Regions from separate parts of the Streptomyces sp. NPDC001828 genome, predicted to be linked through region 2. Evidence: riboswitches for the same ligand, from Rfam matches in the RefSeq annotation. Region 2 holds a riboswitch; the other holds the start of a gene.
What was found. A riboswitch is a leader RNA that binds a small molecule or an ion and turns the genes downstream of it on or off. The one in region 2 is predicted to bind glycine.
Positions count from the first base shown of each region.

Region 1: it holds a riboswitch for glycine, as region 2 does, so the genes downstream of both, gcvT (glycine cleavage system aminomethyltransferase GcvT) here and gcvP (aminomethyl-transferring glycine dehydrogenase) in region 2, are expected to answer to the same signal.

Region 1 covers NZ_JBIATV010000006.1:260,546-265,714, forward strand. The annotation lists gene ACFYZA_RS19615 (enhanced serine sensitivity protein SseB C-terminal domain-containing protein) at 1-281, opposite strand, end outside; gene ACFYZA_RS19620 (enhanced serine sensitivity protein SseB) at 450-1,223, opposite strand; gene ACFYZA_RS19625 (AAA family ATPase) at 1,330-1,998, opposite strand; glycine riboswitch at 2,128-2,225, shown strand; gene gcvT (glycine cleavage system aminomethyltransferase GcvT) at 2,379-3,494, shown strand; gene gcvH (glycine cleavage system protein GcvH) at 3,595-3,969, shown strand; gene glyA (serine hydroxymethyltransferase) at 4,008-5,169, shown strand, end outside.
Region 2 covers NZ_JBIATV010000001.1:8,815-13,983, reverse strand. The annotation lists gene gcvP (aminomethyl-transferring glycine dehydrogenase) at 1-2,723, opposite strand, end outside; glycine riboswitch at 2,918-3,024, opposite strand; gene ACFYZA_RS00060 (PRC-barrel domain-containing protein) at 3,149-3,538, shown strand; gene ACFYZA_RS00055 (DNA polymerase IV) at 3,454-4,977, opposite strand; gene ACFYZA_RS00050 (MerR family transcriptional regulator) at 5,034-5,169, opposite strand, start outside.

The sequences.
Region 1 (5,169 bases), on a different contig from region 2:
TCCAGGGCGCCGGTCACTTCGTGCGCCCGGTTCCAGCCGCTGGCGGAGAGCTCCTGCGCGGAGGTCACACAGGGCGCGTAGGAGACGCCGTCGACCTCCATGTTTCCGTACTGCGCGTCCGGCGAGCCCGGCCGGCCGTTCCACAGGAGCATCCAGACCTGGCCGGAGGCGGGGTCCGCGAGGGCGTGGAGCAGCGCCTCGTACACGTCGTAGCGCCCGGGGGTCACCTGGCGCAGCATGTGCTCGACCTGCCCGGCCGCCGCGGTGCCTGACGCGCTCACCCTGGGTCCCGCCCCTCTTCGATCCACCGTGCCGACGCCTGCGCCGCCCCGCAGCCCCGGGCACACGCGTGCGGCTGCGGGGATGCAAGGGTCATGAAACCAGGTTAAGCCGCCGTACAGACACCGCCATGGCCCGGCGGGGAGCTGTCGCGACGCACCCGTTGGCTGTTACTGGGCCCGTGCGTAGAAGGGCCGTACCCGCTCGCGCATCCAGATGGCGACCGGATCCTGGGTCACGTCGAGCAGGACCAGATTGACCGGCCAGCCGACCGGGACCCGGCCGAGCGCCCGGCCGAGCGCCTCCATGGGGGCGTTGCGTCCCGCGCCGTCCCAGGTGGCGAACTCCACGCCGATGAAGAGCGTGGGCGGCTCGCCCTCGATGGAGGCGAGCGCGCGACGGGCGCTGAGCACCACGCCGATCGTCTCGAACTCCTCGGCGGCGACGGCCAGGAAGTCGACCGGGTCCTCCTGCCAGTCCGGCTCGAAGAGCCGCACCCGCGCGCCGGACGCGGGCCCGTCGAGGGCGGTGAGCCCGGTGCGGCACAGCTCGGCGACGGCGGGCGGGGGCAGCGGCATGCCCACCGCGCCCTCGGGGTTGACCACGATGCCGAGCCGCGGCGGGAGCCCGCGGGCGAACTCGACGGCCGGGGCGACCGCGAACGACATGTGGGAGCCGACGCACTGGAGGAACTGCTGCTCGGAGCTGTACACCGGTACGTAGGGGACGCCGTCGAGCTCCATGGTGGGGAGGTCGAGGTCCCTGCTGCCCTGACCGCCGCCGTTGGGCAGCGGCACCCACACGGGGTTGCGGCCGAGCACCTCTATGAGGCGGGGGCCCGCGTCGGGCTGCCCGAGGGCCGCCGCGAGGACCTCTTCGAGCTCGTTGCCCGGCCAGCCTCCGCCGCCGTGCGGATGCGCGAACGCCTGCTCCGGAAAGTTCATGTGCCGTCCTTCTCCCCCGACTGCTGTCGTGCTCCACGACCCTAGCGCCGCCGACGCGCACGGGTGAAAGGGTGCCGGGAACGGGCCCGGCGCGCGCCACCGGGCGCTACCGCGCGAAGCCGATGCGGTGCAGCGCGGAGGCCGACTCGCGGTCGAGCAGGACCGCGCTCGCGCAGCCGGTGGGCAGCCGCCCGGCCTCCACCTGGGCTATGAGGCGGCGAGCCGCGCCGCGATGCCGGGCGAAGGCGTACTTGGACACCCAACGTCCCCGGGTTGCCTGGCCCTCCAGGGCGGTGCCGGCCGGCACGTCGAGCACGACCAGGCGCAGTGCGCGGCCGCGGCGCCGGGCGCCCCGGCCGAGCCAGTGCCGCACCCAGGCCTGCGTACCGCAGTCGTGCACGACGAGGCTGTCCCCGGAGCGCAGGGCCCACCAGGTCCTGGCGAAGTGCGCGGTGCGGGTGAGCGGGCGGTACAGCGCGTACGGGATGCCGGGGAGCCGGCGCTGCCAGGCGAGACGGGTGTCCTGGGAGTCGATGCGGCGGTCGGTGACGGTGCGGCGCATCAGTGTCGTCTTGCCGCTGCCGGGCAGACCCGACACCACCACGACGTCCCCCGCGTCGAAGAGCAGCTCCGGCGGCGTGCGCCCGGGCCTCCCGCGCAGATCCCGCACCGCCTCGGTCACCACCGGCCGCGCCCGCTGTCCCGGGACCTCCCGGCCGGGCCCGTCCGGCGCGGGCACCTCCCGCACCCGGCCCGTTTCGCGTCCAACCGTCATGGCACTCCCCCCTGTTCGGATCCCGGGACCCCTGCCCTGGAAGTGTAAAGAGACGGTAATAGGGCTCAAGCGATTTGCCGCTTCCGGGATGCGTGCAATGATGTGCGCGCCAACTGCATACCGGCCGTTCGAATCCGCGCGGGAGAGTCCTCAGCAGCTGTGAGCTGGGGCGCCGAAGGAGCAAGTCCCTCCCTTGAATCTCTCAGGCCCCGTACCGCGCGGACGAGGCAGATCTGAAAAGCGGGCCGTCCCCTGCCGGGCGGCCCCACCCAAGGTGCAAGCCGTGACGCGCAGCGCGCGACGGTGAACCTCTCAGGTTCCGATGACAGATGGGGAGGATGTCCTCGACCGTCATGCCCCGGGACCTTGGAGCAACATCCATGAGCAACGCCCCCCGTCTGACCTCCCTCGATGCCCTGCATCGTTCGCTGGGCGCCACGATGACCGACTTCGCGGGCTGGGACATGCCGCTGCGGTACGGGAGCGAGCGCGACGAGCACAACGCCGTGCGCACCCGAGCCGGGCTGTTCGACCTGTCCCACATGGGCGAGATCACCGTCACCGGCCCCGAGGCCATGCAGGCCCTGAACCACGCGCTGGTCGGCAACATCGCCACCATCGGCGCCGGCCGCGCCCGGTACACGATGATCTGCCAGGAGGACGGCGGGATCGTCGACGACCTGATCGTCTACCGCCTGGGCGAGACCGAGTACATGGTCGTCGCCAACGCGGGCAACGCGCAGACCGTGCTCGACGCGATCACCGAGCGCGCGGCCGGCTTCGACGCCGAGGTCCGCGACGACCGCGACGCCTACGCGCTGATCGCGGTGCAGGGCCCCGAGTCCCCCGGCATCCTGAAGTCCGTGACCGACGCCGACCTCGACGGCCTGAAGTACTACGCCGGTCTGCCCGGCACCGTCGCCGGCGTCCCCGCGCTCATCGCCCGTACCGGCTACACCGGCGAGGACGGCTTCGAGCTGTTCGTGACGCCCGAGCACGCCGAGCGGCTGTGGCGGGCGCTGACCGAGGCCGGCCAGGACGCGGGCCTCGTGCCGTGCGGCCTGTCCTGCCGCGACACGCTGCGCCTGGAGGCGGGCATGCCGCTGTACGGGCACGAGCTGACCACCGCGCTGACCCCCTTCGACGCCGGCCTCGGCCGGGTCGTGAAGTTCGAGAAGGACGGCGACTTCGTGGGCCGTACGGCTCTGGAGGCCGCCGCCGCGAAGGCCGAGTCGAACCCGCCGCGCAAGCTGGTCGGCCTGATCGCCGAGGGCCGCCGGGTGCCGCGCGCCGGGTTCTCGGTCGTGGCCGGCGGCGAGGTCGTCGGCGAGGTCACCTCGGGCGCCCCGTCCCCGACGCTCGGCAAGCCGATCGCCATCGCGTACGTGGACGCCGAGCACGCCGCGCCCGGCACCCCGGGGGTCGGCATCGACATCCGCGGGACGCACGAGGCGTACGAGGTCGTCGCGCTGCCCTTCTACAAGCGCCAGAAGTGACGCGCGCCTCCCTTCGGCAGCCCCTTTCCCGTCTCGCCGTCCGAGACACTCGTCGAGACCCCGTCACCAGCACTCCCCCGCGTACAGGAGAATTCAGGTCATGAGCAACCCGCAGCAGCTGCGCTACAGCAAGGAGCACGAGTGGCTGTCGAGCGCCGAGGACGGCGTGTCGACGGTCGGCATCACGGAGCACGCGGCCAACGCGCTCGGTGACGTCGTGTACGTACAGCTTCCGGAGGTGGGTGACACGGTGACCGCGGGCGAGACCTGCGGCGAGCTGGAGTCCACCAAGTCGGTCAGCGACCTGTACTCCCCGGTCACCGGCGAGGTCGTGGCCGCCAACCAGGACGTCGTGGACGACCCTTCGCTGGTCAACTCGGCCCCGTTCGAGGGCGGTTGGCTGTTCAAGGTGCGCGTCACGGACGAGCCGGGCGACCTGCTCTCCGCCGACGAGTACACCGACTTCGCCAGCTGACCCAGACCACAGGGATAAGGGATTCAAGGGATCGTCTGATGTCGCTTCTGAACCAGTCTCTCCACGAGCTGGACCCGGACGTCGCCGCCGCCGTCGACGCCGAGCTCCACCGTCAGCAGTCCACCCTCGAGATGATCGCCTCGGAGAACTTCGCTCCGGTCGCGGTCATGGAGGCCCAGGGCTCGGTCCTCACCAACAAGTACGCCGAGGGCTACCCGGGCCGCCGCTACTACGGCGGCTGCGAGCACGTCGACGTGGTCGAGCAGATCGCGATCGACCGCATCAAGGCGCTCTTCGGCGCCGAGGCCGCCAACGTGCAGCCCCACTCGGGCGCCCAGGCGAACGCTGCCGCGATGTTCGCGCTGCTCAAGCCGGGCGACACCATCATGGGTCTGAACCTGGCCCACGGCGGTCACCTGACCCACGGCATGAAGATCAACTTCTCCGGCAAGCTCTACAACGTGGTCCCGTACCACGTCGACGAGACCGGCGAGGTCGACATGGCCGAGGTCGAGCGCCTGGCCAAGGAGTCGAAGCCGCAGCTGATCGTGGCCGGCTGGTCCGCGTACCCGCGTCAGCTGGACTTCGCCGCCTTCCGCCGGATCGCGGACGAGGTCGGCGCGTTCCTGATGGTCGACATGGCCCACTTCGCGGGCCTGGTCGCCGCGGGCCTGCACCCCAACCCGGTGCCGCACGCCCACGTCGTGACCACCACCACGCACAAGACCCTCGGCGGTCCGCGCGGCGGTGTCATCCTGTCGACGCAGGAGCTCGCCAAGAAGATCAACTCGGCGGTCTTCCCGGGTCAGCAGGGCGGCCCCCTGGAGCACGTGATCGCGGCGAAGGCGGTGTCCTTCAAGGTCGCGGCCTCGCCCGAGTTCAAGGAGCGCCAGCAGCGCACCCTGGACGGCGCCCGGATCCTGGCCGAGCGCCTGGTTCAGGACGACGTCAAGGCCGTCGGCGTCGACGTCCTGACCGGCGGCACCGATGTGCACCTGGTCCTGGTGGACCTGCGCAACTCGGAGCTGGACGGCCAGCAGGCCGAGGACCGCCTCCACGAGGTCGGCATCACGGTCAACCGGAACGCCATCCCGAACGACCCGCGGCCGCCGATGGTGACCTCGGGCCTGCGGATCGGCACCCCGGCGCTCGCCACCCGCGGCTTCGGCGACGACGACTTCCGCGAGGTCGCCGACATCA
Region 2 (5,169 bases):
AGCGCGGCCGCGGTGTGCGGGGCGTTGGCGAGCGGGTTGTCGTCGGCCGGCCAGACGCCGGAGGCGACCTTCTCGATCTCGCCGCGGATCGCGATCATCGTGTCGCAGAACCGGTCGATCTCGCCCAGGTCCTCGGACTCGGTGGGCTCGATCATCAGCGTGCCGGCCACCGGGAACGACATGGTCGGAGCGTGGAAGCCGTAGTCGATCAGGCGCTTGGCGATGTCGTCGACGCTGACGCCGGTCGCCTTGGACAGCGGCCGCAGGTCCACGATGCACTCGTGCGCGACGAGGCCGTTGGGGCCCGTGTAGAGCACCGGGTAGTGCGGCTCCAGGCGCTTGGCGATGTAGTTCGCGGCGAGCACCGCGACCTGCGTCGCCCGCTTGAGGCCCTCGCCGCCCATCAGACGTACGTACGCCCACGAGATCGGCAGGATGCCCGCGGAGCCCCACGGCGCGGCCGAGATCGGGCCGACGCCCGTCTCGGGGCCGGCGCTCGGCTGGAGCGGGTGGTTGGGCAGGTACGGGGCGAGGTGCGCGCGCACGCCGACCGGGCCGACGCCGGGGCCGCCGCCGCCGTGCGGGATGCAGAACGTCTTGTGCAGGTTGAGGTGCGAGACGTCGCCGCCGAACTTGCCCGGCTTGGCGAGGCCCACCAGGGCGTTGAGGTTGGCGCCGTCGACGTACACCTGGCCGCCGGCCTCGTGGACCAGGGCGCAGATGTCGGCGACGTGCTCCTCGAACACGCCGTGCGTGGACGGGTAGGTGATCATCAGCACCGAGAGCTCGTCGCGGTACTGCTCGATCTTGGCGCGCAGGTCGTCGGCGTCGACCTCGCCGTCGTCCGCGGTCTTGACGACCACGACCTTCATGCCGGCCATCACGGCGCTCGCGGCGTTGGTGCCGTGCGCGGAGGACGGGATGAGGCAGATGGTGCGCTGGGTGTCGCCGTTGGCGCGGTGGTAGGCGCGCACCGCGAGCAGACCCGCGAGCTCGCCCTGCGAGCCGGCGTTGGGCTGGATGGACACCGCGTCGTATCCGGTGACCTCGGCGAGGCGCTCCTCCAGCTCGCGGATGAGCGTGAGGTAGCCGGCGGCCTGCTCGACCGGCGCGAAGGGGTGGATCTGCCCGAACTCGGGCCAGGTCACCGGCTCCATCTCGGTCGTCGCGTTCAGCTTCATCGTGCAGGAGCCGAGCGGGATCATGCCGCGGTCGAGCGCGTAGTCGCGGTCGGCCAGCTTGCGCAGGTAGCGCAGCATCGCGGTCTCGGAGCGGTGCTGGTGGAAGACCGGGTGGGTCAGGTACTCGTCGGTGCGCAGCAGCGCCTCCGGCAGCGTGTCGGCGGCCGCGGTGTCCAGCGCCTCCACATCGGCGTCGACCCCGAACGCGGCCCAGACTGCGGCCAGTTGGGCCCGCGTGGTGGTCTCGTCGCAGGCGAAGGAGACGGTGTCCGCGTCGACCAGGTGCAGGTTGACCCCGCCCTGGCGGGCGGCCTTGACGGCCTCGGCGGCCTTGCCCGGGACGCGTACGGTCAGCGTGTCGAAGTAGGCGCCGTGGGCGACGTCGACCCCGGCGGCCCTCAGGCCCTCGGCGAGGACGACGGCGTAGCGGTGGGTGCGCCGCGCGATCTGCTTCAGGCCGTCCGGGCCGTGGTAGACGGCGTACATGCCGGCCATCACGGCGAGCAGCACCTGCGCGGTGCAGATGTTGCTGGTGGCCTTCTCGCGGCGGATGTGCTGCTCGCGGGTCTGCAGGGCCAGGCGGTAGGCCTTGTTGCCGTCGGCGTCGACGGAGACGCCGACGAGGCGGCCCGGCAGGCTGCGGGCGAACTTCTCCTGGACCGCCATGAACCCGGCGTGCGGTCCGCCGAAGCCCATCGGGACACCGAAGCGCTGGGTCGTGCCGACGGCGATGTCCGCGCCGAGCGAGCCCGGCGAGGCGAGCAGGGTGAGCGCGAGCAGGTCGGCGGCGACCGTGACGATCGCGCCAAGCTCGTGGGCCGCGTCGATGACCGGCTTGAGGTCGCGGACCTGGCCGGAGGCGCCCGGGTACTGGAGCAGCACGCCGAAGACGCCGCGCTCGGCGGCCTCGGCGGGGATGCCGTCGCTCAGGTCGGCGACGACGACCTCGACGCCCGTCGGCTCGGCGCGCGTCTGGATCACGGCGACCGTCTGCGGCAGGGTGTCGGCGTCGACGAGGAAGACCCCGCCCTTGACCTTGCCCACGCGCCGCGACAGGGCGAGCGCCTCGGCGGCCGCGGTGCCCTCGTCGAGCAGCGAGGCGCCGGAGGTCGGCAGGCCGGTCAGCTCGGCGACCATGGTCTGGAAGTTGAGCAGCGCCTCCAGGCGGCCCTGCGAGATCTCCGGCTGGTAGGGCGTGTACGCCGTGTACCAGGCCGGGTTCTCCATGACGTTGCGCAGGATGACCGGCGGCGTGAAGGTGCCGTAGTAACCGAGGCCGATCATCGGGGCGAGCACCTGGTTGCGGTCCGCGAGCCGGCGCAGCTCGGCCAGCACCTCGGCCTCGGTGCGCGCCTCGGGCAGACCCAGCGCCCCGGCGCTCTTGATGACCTCGGGAACGGCGGCGTCTGTGAGCTCGTCGAGCGAGCCGTAGCCGACCTGGGCGAGCATCTTGGCCTGCGCCTCGGCATCGGGCCCGATGTGGCGCTGCTCGAAGGGGATGCCACGCTCCAGCTGGCTGAGCGGAATGCGGTTGGCGGTCATGACGGAGGCCTCCTGGTCGCACGACCTGCGAGGGGCACCACGGCGCGGGTACCCGGACGGCCTCCCCCTCTGTCATCTCAACCTGAGAGCTTCACCGGGGCGCATGGGGGCGACCCGGCTTTCACCGTCGGTGAGGAAAGGTTCCGCCCGGGCTGAAGTGCCCGTACGTCCCCCGTCCTGCTTTCCAGAGTGACCTCGTCCGTGCGGTCCGTGGGCCTGAGAGATTCCGGGGAGGAGTTGCTCCTTCGGCGTCCGCCGAGAACTCGATGAGCTCTTCGGTGGACTCTCCCGCACGGGGTCAGCAGCCGCTTGCCAGCGTACCAGCGAGGTCCGAGCTCGATTCTTTGTTCACCTGCTCAAGTGGCCAACACCCGGGATGTGCACTTTCGTAGTGCTTATGGAGCAGTTGTAACCGGTTGCGACCAATTGGAGGGACCGTGCAGACCGATATCGATCCGCGCAGCCTGATCGGCCGCAAGGCATACGACCGCAATGGGCACAAGATCGGAACGGTGGACGAGGTCTACCTGGACGACGCCACGGGCGCGCCCGAGTGGGCCGCGGTGCGCACCGGACTGTTCAGCCGGGACGCCTTCGTCCCGCTGGAACCGAGCACCCTGGTCGACGAGACGCTGCGCGTCCCGTACGACCGTGCCCTGATCAAGGACGCGCCGGACTTCGGCGTCGGCCGCCACCTCTCCCCGGAACAGGAGCTCCAGCTCTACCACCACTACGGTCTGGACATCGCGGCCCCCGAACCCGGCCCGCCGCCCTCCGACCGCGACTTCGGCCGGCTCGCCAACGGCGAATCCTGACCCGCCGCCGCCCCTTCCGCGGCCCCCGCCTCCCCGTCCCTCCGCGCTCCGGCCCCTCCTCCCTCCCCGCTCTCCGCTCCGGTCGGCTCGACCAGCGGCAGCGGCTCGGAAGGCTCCAGGCCGGGGTCGTCCACCTTGAACGTCCTCACCCGCCCGGGCGCCCGTGCCGTCGGCGTCTCGAAGCGCACCGTGACCCGCCCGACCCCGCTGCCCTGCACCCAGCCGGGCCCGTACTCGGCATGCCGTACGTCGTGCCCGGCCAGCCAGCGCCGCTGTGCCGGGTCCTGCGGGGGCTCCGCCTCCGCCTCGGCGGCCGGGGTGGACTCCTCGCCCAGCGGCCCCGCCGGCTCCTCCACGGCCCGCTCCCCTGCGGCCTGCGCGAACAGGTCCTCCTGCGTGAAGTCGGCGAGCCCGCTGACCCCGACGCCGAGCAGCCGCACCCCGCCCGTGGTGTCCACCGCCTCAAGGAGCCGCGCGGCGGCCTCCCGGACCACCGCGGGGTCGTCGGTGGGCCCGCGCAGGGTCTCGGACCTGGTCAGCGTGGAGAAGTCGTACCGACGTACCTTGAGCACGATGGTGCGGCCCGAGTGCCCCGACGCCCGCAGCCGCTGCACACACCGGTCGGCGAGCCGCCCCACCTCGATGGTGATCCTCAGCCGGTCGTGCAGGTCCACATCGAAGGTGTCCTCCACGGACACCGACTTCGCGTCCCGCTCGGCCACCACGGGCCGGTCGTCGTGCCCGGCCGCCATCCGGTAGAGCGAGGCGCCGTGCGACTTGCCCAGGAGCCGTACGAGCTCGTCCTCGCCCGCCTCGACGAGGTCGGCCACGGTGGTCATCCCGGCCCGGCGCAGATGTTCCCCGGTGGCCGGGCCCACCCCCGGCAGGGTGCGCACCGACATCGGCCCGAGGAGCTCGCGCTCGGTGCCCGGCTCTATCAGGACGAGCCCGTCCGGCTTGGCCTCCTCCGAGGCGATCTTGGCCAGCATCTTGGATCCGGCGAGCCCGACCGACCCGCTCAGCCCGGTGACCGCCCTGATGTCCCTGCGCAGCCGCTCACCGGCCGCCCGCGCCGAGGCCGACTCGAAGGCCACCCCGCCGGCCTCCAGGTCCACGAACGCCTCGTCCAGGCTCAGCGGCTCGACCAACGGCGACAGCCGGCCGAGCAGCTCCATCACCTGTTCGCTGATGGTGCGGTACAGCTGGAAGCGCGGCACCAGATAGGCGGCGTTGGGACAGAGCCGCCGGGCCTGCGCCATCGGCATCGCCGAACGCACCCCGAAGCGTCTCGCCTCGTACGACGCCGTCGAGACCACTCCGCGCGGCCCGAGCCCGCCCACCACGACCGGCTTTCCGCGCAGGCTCGGCTTCGACGCCTGCTCTGCGGCGGCGAAGAAGGCATCCATGTCGAGATGCAGAATGGTCGGCGCGGCTCTCACATCACTGATGCTGCCGTACGCCACTGACAATCGGCCCCGGCGGCGCCGCCGGGGCGTCAGACCGCGCGGTTGCGCCGCCTGGCCAGCTCATCGGCCGGGTTGTGGCCGACCAGGGTCTCGCCGGTGTCGACGCGCTCACCGTGCAGCTGGGAGAGCGCCGCCTCGACGTCCTGCCACACCACGCCGACGGCG